Regions from separate parts of the Lysinibacillus sp. NPDC047702 genome, predicted to be linked through region 1. Evidence: riboswitches for the same ligand, from Rfam matches in the RefSeq annotation. Region 1 holds a riboswitch; each other region holds the start of a gene.

Evidence for each region. Region 1 has a riboswitch for S-adenosylmethionine ahead of ACQKIM_RS19370 (bifunctional homocysteine S-methyltransferase/methylenetetrahydrofolate reductase). Riboswitches for the same ligand answer to the same signal wherever they lie in the genome.
Region 2: another riboswitch for S-adenosylmethionine. It lies ahead of ACQKIM_RS00360 (cyclase family protein); the one in region 1 lies ahead of ACQKIM_RS19370 (bifunctional homocysteine S-methyltransferase/methylenetetrahydrofolate reductase).
Region 3: another riboswitch for S-adenosylmethionine. It lies ahead of metK (methionine adenosyltransferase); the one in region 1 lies ahead of ACQKIM_RS19370 (bifunctional homocysteine S-methyltransferase/methylenetetrahydrofolate reductase).

What each region holds. Positions count from the first base shown of each region.
Region 1 is NZ_JBNNMG010000047.1:4,147-23,211, forward strand. Features, by position in the region: gene metH (methionine synthase) at 1-3,067, opposite strand, end outside; gene ACQKIM_RS19370 (bifunctional homocysteine S-methyltransferase/methylenetetrahydrofolate reductase) at 3,060-4,907, opposite strand; SAM riboswitch class I at 4,993-5,092, opposite strand; gene ACQKIM_RS19375 (protoporphyrinogen oxidase) at 5,218-6,606, opposite strand; partial or broken gene ACQKIM_RS19380 (methyl-accepting chemotaxis protein) at 6,925-7,410, opposite strand; partial or broken gene ACQKIM_RS19385 (protoglobin domain-containing protein) at 7,693-8,184, opposite strand; gene ACQKIM_RS19390 (SEL1-like repeat protein) at 8,728-10,014, opposite strand; gene ACQKIM_RS19395 (YdcF family protein) at 10,082-11,098, opposite strand; gene ACQKIM_RS19400 (hypothetical protein) at 11,276-11,743, shown strand; gene ACQKIM_RS19405 (DUF2653 family protein) at 11,731-12,018, shown strand; gene ACQKIM_RS19410 (S-layer homology domain-containing protein) at 12,219-13,835, opposite strand; gene ACQKIM_RS19415 (endonuclease Q family protein) at 13,923-15,089, opposite strand; gene ACQKIM_RS19420 (hypothetical protein) at 15,162-15,332, opposite strand; gene ACQKIM_RS19425 (TetR family transcriptional regulator) at 15,599-16,177, shown strand; gene ACQKIM_RS19430 (DMT family transporter) at 16,251-16,604, shown strand; gene ACQKIM_RS19435 (DMT family transporter) at 16,604-16,918, shown strand; gene ACQKIM_RS19440 (monooxygenase) at 17,074-17,382, shown strand; gene ACQKIM_RS19445 (heme ABC transporter ATP-binding protein) at 17,428-18,219, opposite strand; gene ACQKIM_RS19450 (FecCD family ABC transporter permease) at 18,224-19,065, opposite strand, start outside.
Region 2 is NZ_JBNNMG010000001.1:67,498-71,871, forward strand. Features, by position in the region: gene ACQKIM_RS00350 (Cof-type HAD-IIB family hydrolase) at 162-935, shown strand; gene ACQKIM_RS00355 (DedA family protein) at 1,171-1,761, shown strand; gene ACQKIM_RS00360 (cyclase family protein) at 1,807-2,544, opposite strand; SAM riboswitch class I at 2,662-2,767, opposite strand; gene ACQKIM_RS00365 (hypothetical protein) at 3,125-3,424, opposite strand; gene ACQKIM_RS00370 (AraC family transcriptional regulator) at 4,033-4,374, opposite strand, start outside.
Region 3 is NZ_JBNNMG010000058.1:25,663-30,036, reverse strand. Features, by position in the region: gene ACQKIM_RS21495 (alanine/glycine:cation symporter family protein) at 1-261, opposite strand, end outside; gene ACQKIM_RS21490 (alpha/beta hydrolase) at 376-1,182, opposite strand; gene ACQKIM_RS21485 (gamma carbonic anhydrase family protein) at 1,318-1,839, shown strand; gene metK (methionine adenosyltransferase) at 1,973-3,166, opposite strand; SAM riboswitch class I at 3,457-3,575, opposite strand; gene pckA (phosphoenolpyruvate carboxykinase (ATP)) at 4,101-4,374, shown strand, end outside.

The DNA.
Region 1 (19,065 bases):
TTACCCCCTGTCCTGCTGTAACAACCATTAGGGCAATATAGTCCATTTCTCCACTCTCAACCGTTTTTAGGAAATCTGCAAGGCATAAAAATGGTTCCACTTGCTGACGTGGGAAGGTAAAACGCTCAATTTCTGTTTTATTGTCTGCTGGATCATAGACAATTACATCATCTCCATCTGCTTGTGCAGGGAAAAATTGATACATGCCAGACGGTTTCAACAAGTCACTTTTTAAATAATCGTCCACTAAATCCTTTAATTCTGTTGCTCTTGCATCTCCCGTCTCAAGTAATTGCTGCACTTGCCCCTTTAAACCCAAGTGGTGACCAAGTAAAGTGCGCATATTTACATAAGGGTATAAATGCGATACAGCATATTCCTTCTTCACATGTCGTCTTAAATCAGCTGGTAAAAATACAGGTGCTTCTTTTACTGTACGAGCAGGCTTTATAGCTATTTCTTTTGCAGGGCGAGCCGCTCGTTTCTCATCTGCTTCTATACGTTTTTTACGTGACTCCTCAATTTCAGCTAAGAAATCTGCACGTGTTTCTGAACCCATTAAAAGATTTGCCTGCTCTAATCCTTGCATCGCATCCTTTGAATAGATGACAGGTCCATCATATTCATCTGCAATCTTAGTTTCTGTAAAACGTCGAGATAATGCTGCTCCGCCTACTAATATCGGTACGTCAATCCCCGCTTCTTTGAAATCCTGAGCCGTAATTACCATTTGCTGTGCTGATTTTACAAGTAAACCTGAAAGCCCGATAAAGTCCGGTTTCTCTTTTCGAACTGCTTCAATTAATTGAGCAGGAGTTACTTTGATGCCAAGGTCAACCACCTTATAGCCGTTATTGCTTAAAATAATATCAACTAGGTTTTTCCCAATATCATGCACATCGCCTTTGACTGTTGCGAGCACCATCTTCCCTTTGCCAGCACTCTCTTCATTTTTCTCCATAAATTGCTCCAAGTGAGCAACAGCAGCCTTCATAACACCAGCAGATTGTAATACTTCCGCAACGATAAGCTGATTATTATTAAATAATCGACCAACCTCAGCCATCCCACTCATTAATGGTCCATTAATAATATCAAGAGGTGCTTCAAATATATCACGAGCAGCTTCCAGATCCTCTATCAGCCCCTCTTTTGTTCCCTCTAAAATATAGTAAGCTAAACGACCTTCCACTGTTTTAGGGATGTCAGCCTCTGTTTTTTCCTTCTTTTTATCACGATAAAAATCTGTGAATACGGCTAGTGTTTCATCATTCGTATTGAATAATAAGTCATTTGCAAGCTTAATTTCCTCTTCTGGAATGGAAGCATAGCGCTCCAGCTTCTCAGTATTCACAATGGCATAGTCTAAGCCTGCCTGTGTACAATGATAGAGATAAACTGCATTTAATACCTCACGACCAACAGGCGGTAATCCAAACGAGATATTGCTGACACCAAGTACTGTTAATGTACGTGGCATTTTTTCTTTGATGAGTCGAATTCCTTCAATTGTTTCTAGAGCAGAACCAATATATTGCTCATCTCCTGTACCTACTGGGAACATTAATGGATCAAAGATAATATCTTCTGGTGCAAGTCCCCATTTTTCTGTTAACAAGTTATAGGAACGTTCAGCAATTTCTAGCTTACGATGTCGATCAACCGCCATGCCTTGCTCATCTATCGTTCCCACAACCAATGAGGCACCATATTTTTTTACAAGCGGTAACACTGCATCAAAGCGTTCTTCCCCATCCTCTAAATTGATGGAGTTGATAATAGCTTTCCCTTGCGAAAATTTAAGTGCTTCTTCGATAACCTTTTCATCAGTTGAGTCAATCACGAGAGGTACCTTAACTTTTTTCACAACCTCCTGCATAAAACCACGAATATCGGCTAGTTCATCGCGATCAGGATTTGCTAAACATATATCAATAACATGGGCACCATTCTTCACTTGTGCACGAGCAATTTCTGCGGCTTCCTCAAATTTCCCATCAATAATTAGGTTTTTAAACTTTCGAGAACCAATTACATTTGTACGTTCGCCAATAAATAATGGACGCATAGAATCGTCATACACTAATGGCTCGATACCTGATACTACATGGCCATGCGTTGCCTCTGGTAATTGGCGCGGCTTTTCCTCTTTTAGTACCTCACGAATAGTAGCAATATGTGCAGGTGTTGTTCCACAGCAGCCTCCTACAATGTTCAACCAGCCCTTTTCAGCAAAGCCTTTTAGCTTTTGTGACAGCGACTCTGGTGATTCATGGTAGCAGCCTTCCTCGTCAGGTAAGCCTGCATTCGGGTAGCAGCTTATATAACCCGTTGAAAGCTCTGCTAATGAACGAATATGGTCCGTCATAAACTCTGGACCTGTCGCACAGTTCAAACCTACGGATAATGGTTTAATATGCTCGATAGAAATGTAGAATGCATCTATGGATTGCCCTGCAAGTGTCGTTCCCATCGGTTCAATTGTTCCTGATATCATCACAGGAAGCTCTTTGCCAGTCGCTTCAAATGCGCGAGATACTCCTAAAGTACCCGCCTTAACATTGAGCATATCCTGGCTGGTTTCTAGCAACAATACATCTGCACCAGCTTCAATTAACGCCTTCGCCTGTACATAAAAATTTTCCTCTAGCTCATCAAAGGTAATTCCACCTGTAACTGATAGGGTTTTTGTAGTAGGTCCCATCGCTCCTGCTACAAAACGTGGCCAATCAGAGGTAGAAAAATCATCCACTGCCTTACGTGCTATATCCACAGCACGTTTATTGATTTCCTCTGCCTTTGCTCCCAGATCATATTCATTTAATACAAGAGGAGTACCTCCAAATGTATTCGTGCAAATAATATCTGCTCCTGCCTCCAGATATTTTCTATGAACCTTTTCAAGCACATCAGGTCTAGTTAGTACAAGATTCTCATTACAGCCATCATATTCCTCGCCACCGAAATCCTCAGCTGATAAGTTTTCATTTTGTAGCATTGTCCCCATTGCGCCATCAAGAATTAAAATTCGTTTCTCTAGTTGCTCTTCAATCAAATGCTTAGCCATTTATACTTACCCCTCTTTTTTGTTCATCCAATTGCTCAATAAATTTCATTAGTTCTAGCGTCATATCATAGCGTAGGAACGGTGTAATAAGATAAATACCATTGAAGTATTGTGCAGCTACCTCCACTAATTCCTTAGCAATTGCAATTCCTTCAAGCGTTGCGCGTTCCTTATCCTCACCACAAGCCTTCATACGTGCTAATGCTTCTTCAGATAATTTAATGCCTGGTACTTCATGATGTAAGAACTCCGCACTTTTATAGCTCGTTACTGGCATAATTCCTATATAGATTGGTACTTCTAAATGCTTTGTTGCCTCATAAATTTCTACAATTTTTTCCTTTGTATAGACTGGCTGTGAAATAAAATAATCTGCCCCATGCTCAATTTTCTTTTCTAATCGAGATACAGCTCGGTCTAATACACGTACATTTGGATTAAACGCAGCGGCTACAGAGAAATTTGCCTTTTGACGTAGCGGCTTCCCTGAAAATGATACACCCTCATTTAACTGTTTGATTAATTGTATTAGCTCCATTGATGATACGTCATAAACACTTGTTGCTCCTGGGAAATCGCCAACCTTTGTTGGATCTCCAGTCACCGCTAATATATCATGAATTCCTAGTGCATTTAAGCCCATTAAATGGGATTGCAGACCAATTAAATTACGATCTCGACATGTAATATGTGTTAGCGGGCGTACCCCATGTGTTTCTTTCAGTAATGCGCCCATTGCCACATTGCTTATTCTTGGAGATGCAAGTGAATTATCCGCCATCATAACCACATCTGCGCCTGCCTCATATAATTTTTTAGCACCTTTAATAAAGCCATCGATTTCTAAATGTCTTGGTGTATCCAACTCTACAATAACCGAGCGTTGACGTTTTACTTTTATATGCAGAGGCTCAAATCTTGATGGTTCTGCCTCACGTACAATCTCTACTTTTTCTGGCTTCGCTAATTTTTCTTCTACCGGAGATAGCTCCTCTAAGTATTTTTTTGCTGCAGCAATATGATTTGGCGTCGTACCACAGCAACCGCCTATTAAACGTACACCTTGATCTCGAAGTGCTACAGCTGCTCGACCAAAATAGTCTGTCTCAGACTCATAAACCACTCGGCCGTCTTCTAAGTCTAGAAGAGATGCATTTGGATATGCTGACATAAATGCCTTCTCAGGAAGCTCTACACCTTCAAATGCTTGAATCGTATGGAATGGACCTAAACGACAGTTAACACCTACAATATCAGCTCCAAGCGCTTCAAGCTCATGTAGAGCGTTATTTAAACTCTTACCATTTTGCAATACTCCCGGTTCATGCATTGAAACTTGCGCAATGATTGGCAACTTGGTTTTTACTCGAAGCATTTTTAATGTCGCTGTTAATTCTTCAAAATCATAATAGGTTTCAAGTAAAAGACCGTCTGGATTCCCTGCAAGTAATACAGTTGCTTGCTCTTCCACAGTCGCTAAAATTTCTTCTAACGTTGCATCGCTTTTTCGGATGCCTCGAATTCCTCCGATAGTTCCTAAAACAAATTGACCGCCATCTGCAGCGGCTCGCTTTGCAATTGTAATAGCAGCTTCATTAAACTGCTGAACACGCGATTCTAATCCATAGCGTGCTAATTTTATGGCATTCGCTCCATAAGTATTTGTTTGAATAATGTCGGCTCCAGCTGCGATATACTCTCTATGAATCTTTTCAATTAATTCTGGTCTTTGAACATTCATTTCCTCATGACAGTACTCCAAGCCATAGCCGTATAATACCGTACCAATTGCACCATCTGCTGTCAGAACATGCGTTTTTAACTTTTCAAGCAATCCCATAAAACTAGCCCCTCTTCCTATTTTTCTATAATAAAAAAGCCTTCTTTAACACAAAGAAGGCTTTTACGTTTCGTAATTTTGTTCCTTCTCATCTTCGACCATAGGGTCTTCTGGATTTAGCACCTGACAAAAAGTTGGTTGCTGAAGCATCATAGGGCCAGTCCCTCAGCTTCTCTTGATAAGAATTTAGTATGAATTTTTTAAATAATTAAAAGAATCATATCGTTAACAAACGTTTGAGTCAAGACTATTTCACGTAACAAAGGATATTTCAAACGAAAAATATAATTTTTTGTCTTATATTCTGCAATTAAGAGAGTTTTTCAGCAATATTCTCCCCTATTTTTTTACCGTTTTGAATACAAGCACCTATACCTACACCAAAATAAGAGCAGCCCGCAATGGATAAATTCGGATAATTTGTTTCGAGCTCTTGTAATAAACCCTGTAATGCATCACGATGAGCTAAATCATATTTCGGCATTTGATCAATCCATCTACTCACATTCACGACATTTGGTTTTTCTTCAATTCCCAAGCTTTTTCTTACATCCTCTAAGGCAACAACCGCTAATTCTTCATCTGTCATCCTACGTAACTTCTCATACGCAGGGTTAATACTTTTATAGAAGAGTCGAACAAGTAATTGCTCATTTGCTGAAGTATGCTTCCACTTGCGGCTTGTCCATGTCGCTGCATTACAGATTACATCCGAATTATGTGACACAATAAAGCCTGTTCCATCAGCTGGTAATCTATTATCGGGTACATCAAATCCTAAATAAATCGTAATGGCTGAGGCAGTATTGAACTGTTCAAAATAACGGTTCAATGTATCATCCTTTAATAAGCTCTGTACAGCTTCATTAGGTAATGCTAAAACAACATGATCTGCTTTAATAACCGTATCATCTGCCAAAGTAACAGTGTAGTGATCCTCCTGCTTGTTGACACTTGTAATGGTAATTCCCTTAATAATTTCTACATCAGTTAACGTTTCTTCAAGACGATCAATTAAAGACGATAAACCATTTTTAAACGAAATAAACTTTTTATTAGCGGCTTTTACAAATTGTTGTCGATTTGCATCAAAACCTTTAACGATACTACCGTACTCATTTTTATAATCAATTAAATAAGGTAAAGTGGAGGCTATCGATAATTGATGTAAATCTCCTGAATACACTCCTGCAAGTACTGGCGCTATTTGGTTTTGTACAAGCTCCTCTCCTAAATAATATGTTAAAAATTCTCCGATAGAGCTGTCCTTTGTAAAGCCTGCATTCGGCAATGTCAAATCCTTTAATGCTTCTTTTTTACCTTCTTCGGATACAAGTGTGCTTTCCTCCAGAGAGTGTAGGCTCATTGGAATGCCGAACGTCGAATCTGCAGGAATGGCATGGAGCTCATTATTTGTGTATATATAGGAAATCCCAGTTTCGTTGTATACCAAATCTTGCTCAAAATTAAGCTCTTCAATCAGTTCCATAACACCTTTATGACGAGCTACAATTGAATCTGCCCCTGTTTCCATAATGAATCCATGTTCGTGAGCAGAGTGCAGCTTACCACCTAGATATGTATTTTTTTCAACAAGCACAAGCTTTACATCTAAATTTTTCTCCTTCACTTGACGCTGCAAATAATGCATCGTACATAAACCCGTAATTCCGCCGCCTAATACAACCACTGTTTCCATATTAACCGCCCCTAATTTTTGTTGTCTTCCTTTAGTATAAACTCTTTTTATTGAAAATTACGCTAAATCCTTTACAAATTTAGCAAAAATGGAGCTATCCAGTGGTTAGGATAGCTCCATTTCTATGACTAAAATATGTATTTTTCCATAATGATACAAAAAAATACTTTTAACCTTAAATCTCGGTCATCAGCTTGCAAAATTGCATAACCTATATATCGCCTTCGGAACCATTAATTTACACATATTAATGGTTTTTATAGTGTTTACAGGCTGTAGATCTTCAGTTGCCACAATAAATACTATACTTGCTATGAATTAATTTAAGTGTTGGGCAACATTTGCTAATTTCTCAGCTGAATTTGTTACTTCTTCAAAGGCAACTCCCAGCTCATTAAGAATCTCCGCTATTGTTAAAACTTCTTTTTCCATACTATCATTCTGCTCTTTTGCTTCTGTCATCGATTCTAATATTTTCGTGAATTGCCCTTCTGTTTGAACCATATTTTCCTTACCAGATATGACCTCTTCTTGAATATTATTAAGAGAGTGTGTTAACTTATCTGTCCGTTCATTTGTTTTTTGTAACAACATGGCTACTGAAGTCACAGAATCTTTTGTTTGAATCGATAGTTTTCGAACCTCATCTGCAACTATATTAAAGCCTTTACCCGCTTCTCCAGCACGGGCTGCTTCTATAGCTGCGTTTAAAGCTAACAAGTTGGTCTGGTTGGCAATAGTCGTAACCACACTCATAATTGATTCCATTTCTTTTGACATACCAGTCAACTGTTCTATATTCTCTGTTATATCCTTCAGCAAATCAATAATATTACACATATTTTGTGATTGACTCTTTATTCGTCCTCGTCCCTCTAATGCCTGCTTCTCAGCCATCGCCGACACTAAAAGTGAGTTTTTTGCAAACTGTTTAATTTCATCGGATTGCTTGCTTATTCGATGAAATGAGTTATTTGTTTCATTAGATATTGAAGCAAGGCTTTCTGTAGACGCTATGATTTCCTTCTCTACTGCTTCCTTTTGTCGTTCCATATTCTCTTTGTGCCGCTCAACAGTATTTTCAAAGGCTTCTAATACTAATTGCTGCTCGAAGTTTGAAATTTTAGAAATGGACCGTATTGTATTAAATTGATCTTTGGGATGATGAATGTATTCTTCCACTAAGTCAATGAATGATAATGATAAATCTTGGAAAGCACAAATATACCATTGCGTTCTTAAACCAATATGAACATGTACTTTGGCAATATTAGTACGTCTCTGATAAAATTCATCATCAATTGTGCCATTAAACATTTCAATAATATGGCGACCTAGCGTGACTTTTAATTTTTCTACAGAACTGTGATTATTAATAATACTTACTAAATCATGCTCAGTCCCTATCATTCTATAAAATCTATCTACTATGTCATTAATATTGTCTACAACAAATGGCTGAAAGGCTTTTAAATATTGTAAGTCCTGCTTTGTTAAATTTAGCATTTCTATTTGCTTGACCATTGACTTGCAATTAGAAACATCCATTTTTACAACATATTGCTGAAGGTCTATCATTGCTGTCTTTCTCTTTTTTTGAAAAATCACACATTTTCCCTCTTTCACGTGTACTTTTGCAAAGCTGAGAAAATCCAATTCTGTTTACAAAAATATATATTACAAAATGTAAGAGAATAGGTTTATAAGTACCTTAGATTAATTACTGTTTAGTTGCTAAAAAGCATTTAGCCATAGCATCAACTGCTCTTTTCAAAATCACTCATATACCTTATACATTTTTAAAATAGCTGTCAATTTTCTGATATACATTTTTTACCATTAATTGTATAAAAAGTCCCTATAGCCAAACTATCGACTTAATGCAGTAAAAAAGCTACCACAATATCTTTTGGCAGCTAAATTGCATCAACTAATGTTTCTTTTGCTTATTTTTTGTTTATTTTTCCTTTGTCTTTATTATCCTTTCACTATATTAATATTTTTACCGTTAGTTCCACTTATTATTATATACCTAAACAAAACAACGAACGCCATTCTTTATACTCATAAAATCAGAAGCTATAATCGAAACTAAATGACTACATTTTTTTTACGAAAAATTTACAATCCATTTAATTCATTCAGCAAAACAGTCGCCTCTTCTATTCCTGCCTCTGCAGCCAGTCTGTACCATTTAATAGCTTCTTTCACATTTCTAGATATACCCTCTCCATTATTGTAAAGATGCCCTAGCTGTAATTTTGCTCCTGAATCTCCTTGAAGAGCAGCTTGTTTAAACCAATGAATTCCTTTCTCGATATTACGTATACCGGTTAAACCTTGACTCCAAATAAACCCCAAATCATAAAATGCATCAACATGATATTGCTCTGCAGCTCTTTCATACCAGTATAAACCACGATTTACATCTCGCGATTGACCTAATCGCCCTTCAAAACAGATTCCTCCAAGCCTATATTGAGCTTCTACATAGCCTGCTTCTGCAGATTTTTTATAATAGAAGTATGCGTGCTCCTCATCAATGTCGACACCCAAACCTTGCTCGTAAATAATTCCAAGAGTAAACATAGCTTCAGCAACACCTTGCTTGGCAGCGAAGTCAAACCATTTCTTTGAAAGTATCAAATTTTCTGATACACCTTCACCGTTAAAATACATATCTGCCAAGTTATTCGCAGCATCAGGATGCCCTTGATTTGCCGCTGCCTCATACAATGAAAAAGCTCTGCAATAATTTTCCTGTACACCTATACCTTCAAAATAAAAATTACCAAGTACATATTGAGCATCAGCATGATCCTGCGATGCGGCTAATTCTAACCACTTTAAAGATTTTTCAGGCTTAAAACAGGAGCTATCGCTGGCACTATAGTATTCTCCGAGCTGAAACTGTGCTTCTGCATCTTGTTCTTCGATTGCCTCTTTATATAAATCAATAATGACCTCATGATCTAAATCTTCTTCATCAAATGCTTCAAACTGCTCATCTTGATTGATAAAATACCATTCCAATACATCGATTACATCGTCAACAACCTCAATACAATTGGTTAACTTCTCAAGTGAAGAAATTTGCCAAATTAAAATATATATAGGGAGTGGAATCGCTTCACGTAGTAAATCATCATACTCAGCTAAAAGCGTTAAGACATTTTCCTGTATTGATTGCGTCTGCTCTGGATGAACAATTTGTAAATGGCGTTGTTGATTTTTTTTTAGAAGTCCGTGCACAACTTGATACACCATTTTATGCAATGCTGTTAATGGCACTTCTTCAAATGTTAGCAATTTGATGTTTTGTGCAAACCATGTACCTTGAGTTTGCGTGAGCTTTAGTAAGGATTCAATTCGCTCTTTATTTCGTTCAGCTAATAATTGTCCATACATTCGTTTCCCCCCTTGCACTATAAAAAACCGCCTTGCCAATATTATATGGAAGACAGTTTAAAATTGATTACACATACGCTCTTAGTATTAATCCTACGAGTAATGTGATAAATAAAAAAACAGATATATGACCCCATTTATACATTTCTAATAAACCGATAAATTCCCTAGTAAAAGCATTTGGAACATAGTAAAAGGCAGTCTTTGAACCAACTCCTTGAGCATCAAGTTTTGACTTTCGGGCATATATACTGGCACGGAATACATGAAAATTATTCGTTACAAATAAAGATCGGTAATTTTCACCTTGCGCATGTCTATCCATAATTGCCTTTGAAAATGCCATATTTTGTTCGGTATTTATAGATTGATCTTCCATTATTATCTTTTGGGTGGGTATTTGATGTACTTCAATAATATAGTTTTTCATGGCATAAGCTTCTGATACTTTTTCATCTGTTCCCTGACCACCTGAGACGATAATGTAAGGTCGCTCACCATTTTTTTTATATTGCCGTACTGCCTCGTCTAAACGACTAGCTAAAAGCGGTGGTACTTTATCACCGATTAGTCCTGATCCTAGTGCAATAATAAAGTTTGGCTCATAGCGAATAGCTGTAAAATGATAAATAGTTGCATATGCCATTACACTTGTGTATAAAAACATTGTATAACCAAAAATCAAAAACGCATAGAAAAAAAGTATATGCCAAATTTCATTTTCAGTATTCATAAATATCACGAATACATACCATATCATCATGATAAAAAAACTCAATCCAAAAACTGCTACCAATAAATTACGTACTTTACGACCTTCTTTTTCAAGCAAAACCTTGCTATTAATAAACATCACAATCGATAAAATAAACATAATGCTTGGAAAACTACCGAGTATAATGACAATTCCCATCTCTGAGACAATTCCTTGATTGTCTGGCAGCAGTAGAGGATTTTGAATAATGATTGCTCTTAAAATATGTAAACCTAATAGCCCCAGTACTACTGCATTGAAAAAGCGTCTTTTTTCCGTCGTATATAATAGTAGGAAAATTGCCGTTAATAGCACCAATGTTTGTATCATCGTCCCACTCCTTTCTATAGTCTTTATACCCTTTCTCCCGACACTACTTGTTCAAATTTGTCGTTATTTCTAAATTAATGACAGCGATTATTTTATTTTTTGAGAATGTTCATGTAAAATTAATAGTAAGAACTAGTTTATGACAAAATGAAAAATTATATTGGAGGAATGTAAGTAATGAAAAAAATTCTTGCCGCTATTTTTGTAGCGACACTGATGTTTGCAACGGTTGGGGCAACATTGTTTATTTCTGATACACCAACTGCTGAAGCTAAATCCTACAAATCAGGAAAAAAAGGCTTCACAAACAATAATAATAGCTCAAATATCCAAAAGTCTCAGGACAAATCTAAAGATCAAAATAACGCAACAACAAATAAAAACAATACAACATCTACAAACAAAACAGATACAACTGCAAAAAAAGGTGGTTTCTTCTCTGGTGGCCTTATGAAAGGTCTAATGCTAGGTGGTTTAGCAGGTTTATTATTTGGTAGTCTCTTTAGTGGTATGGGTCTGTTAGGTAATATTTTAGGTTTATTAATTAATGTAGCAGCAATTGCTGTCATCATTATGCTTGTCGTAAAAATTATGAATATATTTAAAGATAAGAAGCGTAAAGAGGAAGCACAATGGCACAAATAATTAATGAACAAGATATTATTAATGCCATTTGCTTATCACAGGCATATTATAAAAATATTCGCCCAGAAGAAGTGCTTGTAGAGCTAACCTACGATGATGATGCTGGCTTTGGTGCTGAAGTCGAAGTGAATAGACAGATAGAGTTATTCAATACAGCAGCAATGATTGGTGCATTACGTGTATGGATTAAAGATGTCCTGCATGGTGATCCATTTTCAACTGGTATCGAGCTTGTATTAGATGATGAAGAAGGCATTATTGCAAGATTATCGTAAATAACTAAAAGTTAAGCAGTACAATAAATTTTTTATTGTACTGCTTTGTTCATTTTAAAAATGATTTTTTATCTGTTTCTTTTTGTCTTCATCAATTGTAAAATCGACTACTGATCGTCCAACCATTAATAGCATGATGAACATAACCCCAGTACCAGTTATTAATTCACCACCTATAGAGATGGATTTAATCTACTGAATCAAAATAAATCACTAAAATTAACAAATATTTTTGCTGCATGGCTTCGCTTTGTTGAGGCTTCCGGTAAAAACTTGCCTTCACTGCCTGTAACTATTCCAAGCTCATATAGCATAGTAATCGCACGCTTTGTTTCTTCATTGTAAATAGCAATATCAGTAAATGGCGCATTTCCTTTCACTACATAAGGCTTCTTTTGTTGAAGTTCATAGGCACGATTAATCATTAATGCTAGCTGAGCGCGAGTAATTGGCTGGCCAGGGTTAAATTTACCATCCGTTCCCTTTATAAGTCCATTTGCATAGGCAGCTGCAATTTCAGACTGTGTTTTTGCATCGTAGCTTGAAATATCCGTAAATGGTGCCTGTTTCTGCGTCGTTAAGCCTAAGCTTCTGACAAGCATAGCAGCAGCCTGTGCACGAGTCACATTCTGTTCAGGTCTAAACGTTCCATCTGCATAGCCTTTCATAATCCCTACTTCAGCTGTTTTCTGAATAAACTCCTTTGCCCAGTGATTCTCTATATCAGTAAAGCTTGAAGTACCTCCCAACGAAAAAGTTATAGTTGGACTTTGTACGCTTTCATTGCCTGCAGCATCTACTGCTTTTACAGCGACAGTATATGTTGCATGATCCGTTAAATGTTCCAACGTAATTGTTGTCGTTTCAGCATTTTGCGTAGCTGTTAACTCACCATTTACATAAACTTTGTAGCTTTGAACGCCAACATTGTCTATAGCCTTCTGCCAATTTACCTGCACGGTTGTACTATTTTGAATAGTTGTACTGATCACTTTTGATACATCCCATAATGAGCTTGCTTTAATGGCTGGTAAAAATGCCTCATTTGCGACTGCCATATAGCCAGCTTCACTTAAATGTATATTTTCTGGATTTGGTAAATAGCTTGGCACATCCTTTGCCACAATGTCGTAAGTTGGGACAAATATGCCTCCTGCCTTTTCAACATTTGCTTTTATTGTGGAATTTACCGCAGCTAATAATAGTTTAAATTGTTTTTGTAAATCCTCACTATAGTATGGAAAGGAATTATAATAGCCCATCACATAAACCTGTGCGCTCGGATTTAACTTTTTAATTTCTGCTAAAATAGCTGTTAAATTTGTGACTGCATCTTGTGAAGCTTTTAGAATTGCCGTTGCATTAATACCTGTAGCTTGAGATTCCTTTAAAATTGGTATTAAATCATTAGCGCCTGCTGTTAAAGTAACGATCTCCGCCTCTTTAATAGATGTACGAAGCTTTACCTGTTCGTTTGGATAGCCAAAACCAACCACCGGCTTCTCGACATCTTTTTGTAAATCTTCTAATACATTTTTAGTAGTATAGCCTGTATAAGCAAAGCCCTTATTATATGAAGTAATAAGGCCATCTTTCTGTAAAGCCTGTGCAACAAAATCGGCATACCCTAATCCGATAATTCCCACTTCATTCATGCCATGAGCAAGTGAATCCCCTAATGCTACATAATCTGCCTGTGTCACCCAGCTTGGTGCTATAAGATCTCTCTGCTCTTCAGCATTTGCACCTATTGGCACCACTAACTGTAATGCTAGTACACTACTAGCTAAAAATCGAAATTTCTTTGAAAATTTCATACTCTCACTCCTTCAACATCTACTGATTACTATTTTAATAGATGAAGGTTAAAAATGGGTTAAATAAGAGCATGCATTTTTTTCTTGTTAATCAGATTGAATCTTTCCGTACATTCCCCCACCACCAACTTCAATTACTAGTTGACCTGTTCTTGCTAAATCAATCATCTTCGCAATTTTATGTGGTACGATTTGTTCAAGCTGTTCTAGTGAGACGTGATGTAATATATTCATCTCAGTACCAAAAGCATGTACTAATCGGTCCATCATTTTTGGCCCTAATCCTGGAATAAAATCCATTGGAACTTGATGAATATAGGGTGGTCGATCACGTTTATTGACAAGTTGTTCTGATAACTCCTGAATACGTAAAGCAACTCCTTTTATAATTTGAATACTGTTACATTTAGGGCAGACAGTTGCCACATTACTTAACTGTTCCCCACACTTTGCACAAACGGTTTGATGGTATTTACCAAGCAAAGGATTTAGACCATAATTAGCTGTTATTGCTCGCCCTTGCTGCTCTTGAAGTGCCAATTTCAATTCAGAAAAATTGGCATCAGATAAGCGTAATTTTTGATATTCCCTAGCGATTTTCCCAAGAGAGTGAGCATCAGAATTACTGACAAATGGATAGGCTTGAAGCTCTTTAATATTACTTACCATGTAGGTATCAGAGCTTAATCCCAGTTCAATGGCATCGATTAGCTGTGGATCGAAAACTTCTGTTAAACTTCGTTGTACACCTTTACCAAATAGACTTTTAAATGGTGTAAATACATGTGCAGGAATAAAAAGTCCCTTTAATTCACAAACTTTTTGTTGTAGCGTTCGTGCATCGCAATATATCCGCTGAGAGCTTAAGTGGATATTTTTCATATGATTTGACATCCAAGTTGAAAACTCTCTCATCAGGCTAAGCGTCGGAAAATAGGCAAGCACATGGATTGGTCCTAAGCAATTCTCATCATAAATCTCTATTTCACTGCCTGGAATCAGGGTCGTTTTCTGATAACGTAGTCCCCCTTTCTCTAATTCCTTAATTAAGTCTTGTTCTATCATCAATGCCATCTCTTCTATTACTTCTGGAGAATGACAATCGATAATTCCAATAATATCTAGCCCCTTTCTTGCACTAGCAGTCTCTAAAATATTTGCTAATGTTAACGTTCTACTGCCTGTAATTTTGACAGCACGTCCATTAAAAGTACGTCCAATATGAATATGTAAATCAGCATAGAATTCTTTCATAATTAAATTTCACTCCTGTTATTTTTATAACACAGAAAAACCTCACATTGCTGCAAGGCATCTCTTTGTTCATTATGATGGATGATTATTATGTGTGCTATTATTTGATTCAAAGGCACCTGAGCCCTGCGACGGGATTGAAGATGAATCATATGCCACTAATGTCACGTCAATTTTCTTTTCCAGTTCATTAATTTTTTCAAGCTGCTGTTGATTTAATTGTGCAAACTTAATCTCTTCCATTATCATCAAATCCTTTCATTCATAAAGTTCCCTGAGAAAGTGATATTTATGCATATCAATTTCGTCGAAATGTAATTGCGTCCGAAAGTATTCTGTACTTGACGGTGCACTTTCGCACAGTAAACATTTGTTGCTGTCGCTTCGCTTTCGCACAGTAAAGATTTGCTGACTCAAGATGAAAATGACTGATTATCAGTCATTTTCTTTGACTTTACTCTAGCTATTTTGTAACATATGTATTAAGCAAGTCAAAAGCGAGGGATTACATGTCAAAGGAAGAGAAAATTATTCAAGCTGCTATTGAAGTTTTTCGTGAAAAGGGAATTGAAAAAACTAAAGTTTCCGATATCGTTAAAGCTGCAGGTATCGCTCAAGGAACATTTTATCTTTATTTCCCGTCACGGCTTTCAGTCATGCCGGCTATTGCGAAAGTTATGGTTGAGAAAATAATTGCTGCTATTAAAGAAGGTATATCCATACAGGAACCTTTTGCAATCCAGCTTGAAAAAGTAGTCGATATTGTTTTTTCACTAACCGAAGACTATCGGGATGTATTTGCTCTTATCTACGCTGGTATTACTCAAACTGAACATATGAAAGAATGGGAAAATATTTATGCGCCCTATTACGAATGGATGAATAATTTCTTATATGAGGCTCAACAGCAAGGAATAATTCGCCCTTCATTAAATACTACACAATCTTCTAAGCTTATTATTGGGTTAGTAGAATCTGCAGCTGAGCAAATTTACTTATATGATGATAGTGAAGAAGAATCTATCAGACTGCAAAAGCTTGAACTCCTTGACTTTTTACATCATGCACTTGGCTTACGTCACACATAAGTGGCGTTCTTTTTCACACTAAAAATGACTGAATGTCAGTCATAAATATTATTAAACGAAAGGAAACGTAACTATGAAAAAAGATTGGCTGTATGTTGGACTAACAAGTTTATTTGAATTATTTTGGATTTTTGGCTTTAATGTTGCACATTCATGGTGGCATTGGATTATTATCGTAGCTTTAATCGCTATGGACTTCCATTTCTTATCGAAAGCATGTGAAAACCTGCCTACTGGCACAGTTTATGCGATTTTTGCTGGGGCAGGAACAATTGGTACCACATTAATGGACATTTTCATTTTTGAAGGAGAGTTTAACACTATTAAAGCGATTTTTATATTTATTTTAGTATTAGGGGTCATTGGGCTTAAATTAGCTGATAACCCTGCTGGAGATAGTGATAACAAGAAAGGAGCGAATGCCTAATGGGCTGGTTACTTGTTTTATTAGCTGCAATATCAGAAATTATCGGGGTGGTAGGTTTACGTTTCTACAGTCAGAAAAAATCGCTACGTAATTTATTCATATATGTAGGTGGTTTTGGATTGTCCTTTGCGTTATTATATTCCTCCTTCAACTATTTACAGTTAAGCATCGCCTATGTTGTATGGATTGGTATTGGCACTGTTGGTGCTGTCCTTGTAAATATTATATTTTTCGGTGAATCTAAAAACCTTACTCGTCTGATTAGTATCGTTGCCATTATCATTGGCGTGGCAGGCTTAAAAGCTGTATCTTAATTTGCTTTGCTCCTGTACTTCTGTGGTAGAATTTATTTATAATGAATTAAAATCAATTTCGCCTTGGCGTAATTGTAGCTGCCGCTTTGCTTTCGATACTAAAAACATCTGCTGAATGAAGATAAATATAATCTAGTGAAAAGGAGGTTTTAAGAATGGTGTATTTATTACAGGTTGACTTTACTATGGAAGGCCCTTTTGGTACGGAGATGTCTGAAGGCTTCAAAGATTTAGCACATAGTATTAATGATGAAGAAGGCGTTATATGGAAAATTTGGACTGAGAACGCGTTAGCTAAAGAAGCTGGCGGGGTGTATTTATTTGAAACGAAAGAAAGTGCTGAAAAATATTTAGCCATGCACTCTGCCCGCCTAACAAGCTTTGGAATAACAAATATTCGCGGTAAAATTTTTGCAGTAAATGAAGCATTGTCATCCATTAACAATGGGCCTATCCTTCGATAAACAACATGGCGTATCCGCAATAGGAGATACGCCTTTTTCAAACTATCAATATTTTAATATTTTCTTTGTATATTGCTCAGATACATACGTTAAATAAGGCTTACCTGTAAGAGGATGAGTTTGTATATCAGCATAAACACCAAATACATCTTGTAATAGCGTCGGTGTAAGTACTTCTTCAGGTGTACCAGAGCAAACAATCTGACCTTTTTGTAAAACATAAATTTGATCGCAATACATAGCTGCAATATTTAAGTCATGCAAAGCAGCAACTACTGTTAAATGTAGGGTTTGAATTAAATCCATTAACTGTAATTGATGCTGTATATCTAAATGATTTGTTGGTTCATCTAAAATTAGAATTTGTGCTTGCTGAGCAAGAGCACGTGCAACCATCACTCGTTTTTTTTCTCCACCTGACAGAGAGCTGAAGCTACGTTTTTCTAAGTGCGCGATACCTGTTTGATTTAATGCATCCTTCACAATTTGAAAATCCCGTTCTTGATCGAGCTCCAATAGTTTTTTATGAGGTGTTCTTCCCATACTTACTAAATCATGTACCGTAAAGTCAAATAAAACCGGTGTTTCTTGACTTACTACCGCCAAATTTCTAGCAATGGTTTTACTTGATTGCTTAAAAATATCCTGCTCATTTAACAAGACTGTACCATTTTCGGGTTTTAATAGACGATACATATTCTTTAATAAGGTTGACTTCCCGCTACCGTTAGGACCAATTAGCCCAACAAATTGCTTTTCCCTTATTTGAATACTAACTTCATGTAGTATACGTTGATCATGAATGGAATAGGATACCTGCTTCGCTTCTAATGTCATAGGTTTAATCTCCTTCACCGAAAGAATAATTATTACGGCGTAGTAGCCAGATGAAAAATGGTCCTCCACAAAAAGCAGTAATTATTCCAATCGGCATTTCTTCAGGGGCTATTAAAATTCGTGCAATTGCATCTGCCCAAACTAAAAAAATCCCTCCTAATAGAGCACTAATTGGTATTACATATTTATAGTTGGAACCTACTATTATGCGGACAATATGCGGAATAATTAAACCGACAAATCCAATTGAGCCACTTACTGCAACAAGTACGCCCGTTAATAAAGATACTAGCAGGATAAGCTGCAAACGAAATTGTTGGATATTGACACCTAATGTAACCGCAGCCTCTTCTCCAAGCAATAATAAATTTAAGTTCCGATAATGGAGCCACAGTAAGGCAAACACGACGATAAATATAGCTGTAGGAATGATTATATTACTCCATTTAGCACCTGCTAGACTACCAAGCATCCAATACATAACTGCCTTAATTCCATTCTCTTGCTTTGCCATCATTAAAATAAAATTCGATACAGCAGATAAAATAAACGACACTGCCATTCCCGCAAGTAAAAGTCTAAAAACAGAGATTCTTCCTCCGACACGTGCAAGGAAAAACACTAACAATATGGCAAGAAGTGAGCCTAAAAATGCAGATGCAGAAAGAGCGAAAATACCTAGAAATGAAAAAGCACCTAAAATAATAACTGCTGTAGCACCGACTGTTGCTCCTGAAGATATTCCCAATATGTATGGTTCAGCTATAGAATTACGCACAAGAGCCTGTATAGCTGCTCCAGCGATTGCTAAGCCTGCTCCTACGATTGCAGCTAGCAAGACGCGTG
Region 2 (4,374 bases), on a different contig from region 1:
GTGTTTATCGGTATAGTGAACAGAAGTTATATGATTTATTTTAAATTTGTCAAATTACGTACAAATGTTGCTGCCGTTATCGAACCAGGTTTAAGAATTAAAATTACGATAATGGGTATTTACGACTATTTTAGCCGATGAATAAAGATGAGGTGTACAAGATGGATTGTAAAATTGTTTTTTTTGACGTAGATGGAACACTTATTAATTATGAAGATGGTTGTATTGAGGAAAGTACGAGGAGGGCAATACATCAGTTAAAACAGAGGGGAATTCGCATTGTTGCTGCTACAGGTAGACCATTATCAATGTGTCAAAGTTTAAGAAGCATAGGAATAGAGACATTTATAACCGCTAATGGAGCGTATGTTAAGCATCAAGATCAGGTGATACATAAAATATCAATTGACAAAACTTTTGTCCAAGCAGTTCAAGCTTTTGCTGAAGAGAATAAACAGAGTCTTTCATTTTTTACAGAACATTTATTTATGAATAACGTACATAAGTCGAGGACTCTAAAAGCCTTGCAAGAAACATTATCTTTATCCAAATTTCCAGAAGCCCATGAAAATATTGTAGAGCAGGAGGTTTATTTAATGTGTTTATATGCTAATGAGGATACTGAGCAAAAATATATAGCACAATTTCCTCATTTAAAATTTAGAAGATGGCATCCATATATTACAAATGTATTGCAATCTGATGTTTCCAAATCGATTGCTGTTCAAGCTGTACTTGATTATTTCAAATTGAGCCCTGAGGAAGCACTTGCGTTTGGCGATGGTGATAATGATATAGATATGTTAGAACAGGTTGGTCTTGGGATTGCAATGGGTAATGGAAGTGAGGCTTTGAAAAGTAGTGCTGATTATATAACGAAGAAATCCATTGAAGATGGCATATATCATGCTTTACAGGAGCTACAAATAATTTAAGAAAGTCATTATTTGAAAACAAATAATATTTTTAGTAAATTTAAAGGAATGACATGTAACCTAAATTTACTAGAGTTTAAAGGAAGAGCTATTAGTTTTTTGACACTAAATGACAAAGGAAAAAACTTTCTTTAGCAAAATAATGAAAAATGATTGAGGCTATACAACTCATAATGTTAACTACATTGAGTATGATAAAGCTAACGATAAATAATGCTTTAGGTGGGATGAATTTATGGCACATCATGTACAATCTCTTATAGAACATTACGGGTATTTTGGCATTATTCTTATCCTTGTTGGAGGGATTGTCGGGTTGCCTATTCCTGATGAAATATTTTTAACATATGTAGGATATAGTGTATATCGCGAAACACTAGCACATGTTCCGGCATTACTCAGCGCAGCCATAGGGGCAATAGGCGGCATTACCTTAAGTTACTATATAGGTTATCGGTTCGGGCTACCTTTATTGCATAAATACGGACCGAAGATTCATATTACTAAACAGAAAATTGATTTTACTAAAAAATTGTTTACAAAAATAGGCCCAGTCTTATTACTGATAGGTTTTTTTATTCCAGGTGTACGCCATCTTACCGCATATATAGCTGCCATTAATAACTATCCATATAGGAAATTTGCTTTTTTTGCTTATGCAGGAGCATTTATTTGGACATTTACTTTTATTACACTAGGAAAAGTACTAGGTGAGAAATGGCGCTATGTAGGATTTTATTTATCTCATTACAGTATTTATCTAATTGTAGTCTTCATCATATTAATGTTGATCATTTATTATTTTTTCAAAAAAAGAAATAAATAAGGGTCTGATTCTTCTAAGTGAAGTGAATGAGACCCTTATTTATTTTTAAGGTAGGATGGCAAATGAACGAACGGGGAATCCAGATGCTTTTTCTGGTTTTGGTACGATATTGAATATGACAGCCCCTTTTGGTGGCAACTGATCTAAATTTGTTAAAAGCTCAATTTGATAAGTATCTTGCTCAAGTACAAAATATTCACCGTCTAACTTACCATTTTTACGAAAATCTGCTGCTGAATCAGTGTCGAAAGTTTCGTGACCAATAGCACTAACTTTTCGTTCTTTGAATAAAAATTGTAAAGCCTCTAATCCCCAACCGGGTATATGATTATGACCCTCAGCATCCTTATTATTGAATGCTTCCTTATTTGGCCAGCGCTTACTCCAATCGGTGCGTAGGGCAACAAATGTACCTGCTTCAATTTCCCCATGCTCAGCCTCAAAGTCAAGAATACCCTGAACACTTAAGGTAAAATCATTATTTTGATCGGCTTCATTCGATTTATCAATCACGATTAATGGTAGCACTAATTCCTTTAAATCTAATTCTTCTAAAAAACGTGTGTCCCTTACAAAATGGATAGGGGGATCAATATGCGTTCCGTATTGTCCGGGAAAAGTGAATTGCTGTGCAAAGAAGCCATCATCATGAGAGAATAAGGTTTCAAATTTTGCGTCCTCAAACATAAAGAAGTGAGGCGAATTTGGTCCAAATGTATGTGTTAAATCTACCCATTTTCTTGATTTCAATAGCTGCACTGCTTGTAAAAGTTCATTAGTCATCGTATTTACCTGCTTCCTATTAATAGTTTGAGTTATTTCCTTCTTGTTCAATCACAACCACAAAAAAGAGTCCTTCTTGGAGAAGAGGACTCTTGTGCAAAGCAACTGATGTAGGTCTTCTCATCTTCAAGGCAAATATTTTGCCAATTGGAGTTAGCACCATACCCAGAGGCTGGTTGCTGAGACTTCATAGGGCCAATCCCTCTGTCTCTCTTGATAAGAAATGCGATATAAGAATTTTCAGAAATAACGATTACAAATACATTAGCATATTTTTTTATAGTTTACAAGTTCAATAGGGATACATGGTTAATATTTTACATACAAAAAGAGCGGCTATATCCAGTTGTTAATAACTCTTCTTAATCGCCCTGTTCGTTATATTGATCTGGAACTGATACATTAAGGGAGATGCTGATCTAGTTAGCGTAAAAACAATGTCTTTAGGGTACCAGAAAAACCAACTAATACGGTTAAGCATTTGTTAGGGAAAGAGCCACGCTGATTAGAGGCTCTTAGGGGAAAGTTAAGTATACAAGTGGGTTCTTATGAAAAGAGCCCTCTTGTAGAAAAGGTGCTGTCACCAGCTTAAAACTAACGTAAGCTTGCAGCATTCACTATCTGTAAATACTATCCGAATATTATCAGGTGTATAGTTTGTTTCAAATTTCATAGTAATACCCGTTGAAATGATTAACTTTTCAACCTCCGATTTATTTGATTTCTGTGCAGCATCCATAAGATCATGTGCAAATTGTTCTGATCCATCAATTTTATCTGTAAGTAGCTGAGCTTGCTGCATAATTCCCTTTACTCGCTTGGCAGAAATTTTTAATTTATTTGTATTTACAGCGGGAAAAGGATTAGTATTTGTCGGCATAGCTAAATATCTAGATGGTTGGTGAAGAGCTGGATGATTTACTATTGCCAATTCTGGATAATAGGTAGGATAGACGAAATATGGATAAGGGTGGTTGTAATACAGCTTAATTCCTCCTATCCACTAGCTGATACCCTATCTTATGTGCAGCAAAGACTTTCGGTGTTCACTGTTTCTAGATATCAAGGAGGGCATTATCAAATGAAGCAGAACAATACAGTGGATGAGCTAGGAAGAGGTAACTAAGTCGATTGGAAATAATGGAGCTTGATCAGAGATGAGCCTGGGCTGATCAAAAGTGAAGGAAACCAGATCGAAAAAGAGTTCAAGCTGATCAAAAATGGAGGGACCTGAGCAAAAAAGAGTTCAAGCTGATCAAAAATGGAGGGGACCTGATCAAAGAGGGGGCCGAACCGATCAAAGGGACGGAACCTGATCAAAGAGAAGCCCAAGCTGATCAAAAAAGAATGGAACCCGATCAAAGAGAAGCCCAAGCTGATCAAAAAAGAACGGAACCCGATCAAAGTATAGCTCAAGCCGATTAAAAGTGGAGGAAACCCGATCAAAAAAGAAGGCTTCGTTCTTAATAGCCTTCTTTCACAATTATTTTATCCAAGAACACGTAAAACATCATCTATTTTTTTGTTATGGGAGAGAATGCCGTAGTTCATCCATGTTAAGAAATCAACCTCATAGACACAGTTATTTTTCACTGCTGAGAGATTGTTCCAGGTAGTGGATTTTAACAATACTCGTTCCTCTCCTTCAAAAATTGAATGTTGCTTGTCGAAGGTAATGAATAAATGATCAGCATCTAAATGTATAAGCTGATCAAATGTTAGATGTTTTTTTCGTGTATGAGGTGGAATATTCCATACAGACTGATGGGGTGTTAAGCCGAGATCACGATATAGAATGGGTCCCGTATAGCCGCATTCGGGTCCTGCATA
Region 3 (4,374 bases), on a different contig from region 1:
TCCTCCCATACCGATGGCTGTAGCTGTACCAGCAATATTACCCGTACCTACTCGCCCAGATAATGCAATAGACATAGCTTGGAAAGATGAAATCCCCTTTTCCGATTTTTCACCTTTAAACATTAAAACAAACATGTCTTTAATGTGTCTTACCTGTAAGAACCGTGTAATGATTGAAAAAAACAGCCCAATTAACAAAATTCCGTAAATAAACCACGGTCCCCATAAAATGTCATTCAGTTTTCCAACTATTACTTCCATTTTACCCCTCCAATGTGAAAATTCTATTATAAGTCATTATAGTATTACAATTTTCAGAAAATTACAATATTATATTACACTAGCAATAAAATAGTAATTAGGAGAGGCCATACATCATTCGATGATATAGCCAATTCTACGAAGTGCGTTGTTGATAAAATCACGAATATAGACAAAAATCTCTTCCCGCTCTACTTCATGAAATAGATTATGGTAGCAATTCGCCCATTCTTTGAATTGAAACTCTGTAAATTCCTGCTGATGAAGCCAATTACGAGTCTGTTTAGTTTCCGTTATATTATCTTTTTCAGCTGTCATCACAAGCATAGGCATATTAGGGAATTCAGCCTTTGGTAATAATACTAAATTTCGCATCATTTGCTGCAGCTCTCGATACCATTTCACTGAAACAACTGTCATAAAAGGAATCTCATCCTTCATCTCTTCTCTACCTTCTACACTGCGAGTCAATTTCTCAAATGTAATTTCATGTGTTATTTTAACATTAGCTGTTAGAGCACTTAAACTTGTTAAAGCATTTGATAGTTTACCTGGTAACAACTTCAATTGAAGCCATGGTGAGGTTAAAATAATGCCTGCACATTCATATTTTTTCTTCTGCATAGTATGTAGTAATAATGTTGCACCAAGCCCATGTCCTATTAAAAACACTGGTAAGTTATACGAAAAAGCATTCTCCATTAAATGTCTTGTATACTTATTGTATTCTTTAATATCTTCATCATGGACACGCGAAAATCTTGCATTGACACCATGATTAGGTAAATCTCCCATGACTATGTGGAAGCCTTCCAATCTCAGTTTTTCTATTAGCCATGCATACCAGCGGTGATTTTCATATGCACCATGAAGAATAGCAACCACAGCCTTTGCTTGTCCATCAGCTTCCCATTTCCACATTTACATAGTCCTCCTAAAAAAATAATTACACATTGATTATAAGTGAAATATCTAACTTCATTAATTTTATATTTCCATCAAGTTGCGTATTTGATACGATAATATTACATCATAGAAAGAAAAGAGGCGATTCTCATGATCTATCCATTTAAAGGTAAAGCACCAAAGATCGATCCATCCGTTTTTATTGCTGATTATGCTACCGTTACTGGTGATGTTACAGTAGGTGCAGAAACAACTATTTGGTTTAACACTGTTATTCGTGGTGATGTGTCACCAACTATTATTGGTGAACGAGTAAGTATTCAAGACCTTTGTTGCTTACACCAAAGCCCGAAATATCCACTGATTATTGAAGATGAAGTAACAGTGGGTCATCAGGTAACTTTACATAGCTGTACGATTCGCAAAAATGCCTTAATAGGAATGGGTTCAATAATATTAGACGGAGCAGAGATTGGAGAGGGTGCATTCATAGGAGCTGGCAGTCTAGTACCTCCAGGTAAGGTCATTCCACCGAATAGCTTAGCATTAGGTCGTCCGGCTAAGGTTGTTCGTGAATTAAATGCTGAAGATAAAGAAGATATGGAACGTATCGTCCGTGAATATGCAGAAAAAGGACAATATTATAAATCTCTTCAAGCAAACAATAAATAAGCCAAGAAGCCCCATATGATTTCGGGGCTTCTTTTTTATATTTAGAAAAGGGCTTTGTAAATAAATTAGCCCTTCCTGATTAGTACTTTAAAATAATTTACAATTTACTTTAACACTTTAGCGAGATAGCTTATTAACGTACTCTTTCTCTTAAAGCCTCGGCTTTATCTGTTTGCTCCCAAGGAACATTTAAGTCAGTACGACCGAAGTGTCCATATGCAGCAGTTTGCTTATAGATAGGGCGGCGTAAATCAAGCATTTTAATAATTCCTGCTGGTCGTAAATCAAATAGCTCACGTACCCACTCGACAATCTCACTTTCCTTCACTTTTCCAGTGCCAAATGTATCAACAGCAATGGACACTGGCTGAGCAACGCCAATTGCATAAGCTAATTGTACCTCAGCACGTTCTGCTAAACCTGCTGCTACAATGTTTTTGGCTACATAACGTGCTGCATATGCTGCTGAACGGTCAACCTTTGTTGCATCCTTTCCAGAGAACGCACCACCGCCATGACGAGCATAGCCACCGTATGTATCCACGATGATTTTGCGTCCAGTTAGACCGGCATCACCTTTCGGACCACCGATAACAAAACGACCAGTCGGATTAATGAAATATTTAGTATTTGCATCTAGTAATTCACTTGGAACAACTGGTGCAATTACGAACTGTTTTAAATCTGCCTGAATTTGTTCAAGTGTTGCTTCTTCATCATGTTGTGTTGAAATGACGATCGTATCTACTCGTACTGGAATATTGTTTTCATCATATTCAATTGTCACTTGCGTTTTTCCATCAGGACGTAAATACGCTAATTCACCAGATTTACGCACTTCTGTTAAACGACGTGCTAATTTATGCGCTAGACTAATTGGTAATGGCATAAGCTCAGGCGTTTCGTTACATGCATAACCAAACATTAAGCCTTGGTCACCTGCACCAATCGCTTCAATGTCAGCGTCTGTCATAGAGCCTTCACGAGCCTCTAGTGCTTGGTCAACACCCTGTGCAATATCCGGTGATTGCTCACCAATAGCTACAAGCACTGCAAGATTTTCTGCATCAAAGCCATATTTCCCACGCGTATATCCGATTTCTGCTACAGTATCTCGGACAATACCTTTAATATCTACATAGGTAGAAGTTGTAATTTCTCCTGCTACTAATACTAATCCTGTTGTTACTGTTGTTTCACACGCTACACGTGCATTTGGATCTTCTGCTAAAATAGCATCTAAAATGGCATCCGAAATTTGGTCACAAATTTTGTCTGGATGTCCTTCTGTCACGCTCTCTGATGTAAACAGTCGACGGTTTGTCATTTGGTTTTCCTCCTATTACTCTTCCAAAAAATATTTGTGAATGAATACGGTACTCATTACCCATGTCAAGTCCGCTCCTAAGGATTGAACTCTCAAGCCGTTGTTGCTGTCGTTTCACTTTCGCCCAAATAAACAGCTGCTCTTTTAACACGAGGATTTCGAAAGATCCGTCATTATAATAAGGAAAGAACTACATATGCTTACCTTTGTATTTGTTTTTAACAATAAAAAAAATCCTTTTCTCACGCTTACTAACATGAGGAAAGGAATAATGACTTCGTAACCTTTCACTCTTATCGTTCAAGGGGTTCCCCTTGCATCAGGTTGGCACCAACGCATGTCGTGAAATAAGTTCATGCAGGTTGCCGGGTTTCACAGGGCCTGACCCTCCACCAGCTCGGGATAAGAGTATCCGTTCAATATCTCATATTACGTAAAAGGTCGAACGTTGTCAAATATTTTTTGCTGTATTATTGTTAAGGTATGAGAGAAACTTTATGATTGGCATTTGGGTAAGGCTGTAAACTGTAGCAAAATAATCCCTATTACTACCTTATATCCTGTGATAACATAAAGGTGATCTAGTATCTTCATACATATAGCATAATATTTGTTGCTCTGAAGCCAATCACCACTACATGCGGGAAGATGAAATCAGTTTTTGCTCCTTCCGAACTTGAGTTAACAACCTTCCATCTTGTGCGAACCTCATGTTAGTCAAAAGCCTTCAAAAGCTGTTATGCTCCGGTGAATGAATGATGACATCTCTCATTATTAATTACTTTTTGTCGTTTTCTTGAAAAGTAATAAAATCTCAAAAATAATTTCTGAATTAGTATAGATTATTTAAGCAATTGTGTTATACTATTTTTGAAATTAAGAAATTCTCCCTCAAACTCAAGGGAATACTATAAAAAAGGATGGTATTTAATCGATGAATTCAGTAGAAATTGCAAACGAACTGAAGGAATTATTAAGCGGCGGTAACATTAATGTTCAACTTTCAGTACCACAATTAGCTGAAAAGGCTACATCTCGTGGTGAAGCTATGTTAACAGTAGATGGCGCAGTTCGTGCAGAAACTGGCAAATACACTGGTCGTTCACCTAAAGATAAATATACGGTAGAAGAAGAAAGCACAAAGGATAAAATTGACTGGGGGAAAGTAAACCAACCAATTTCTTCTGAAGTGTTCGATAACTTATATG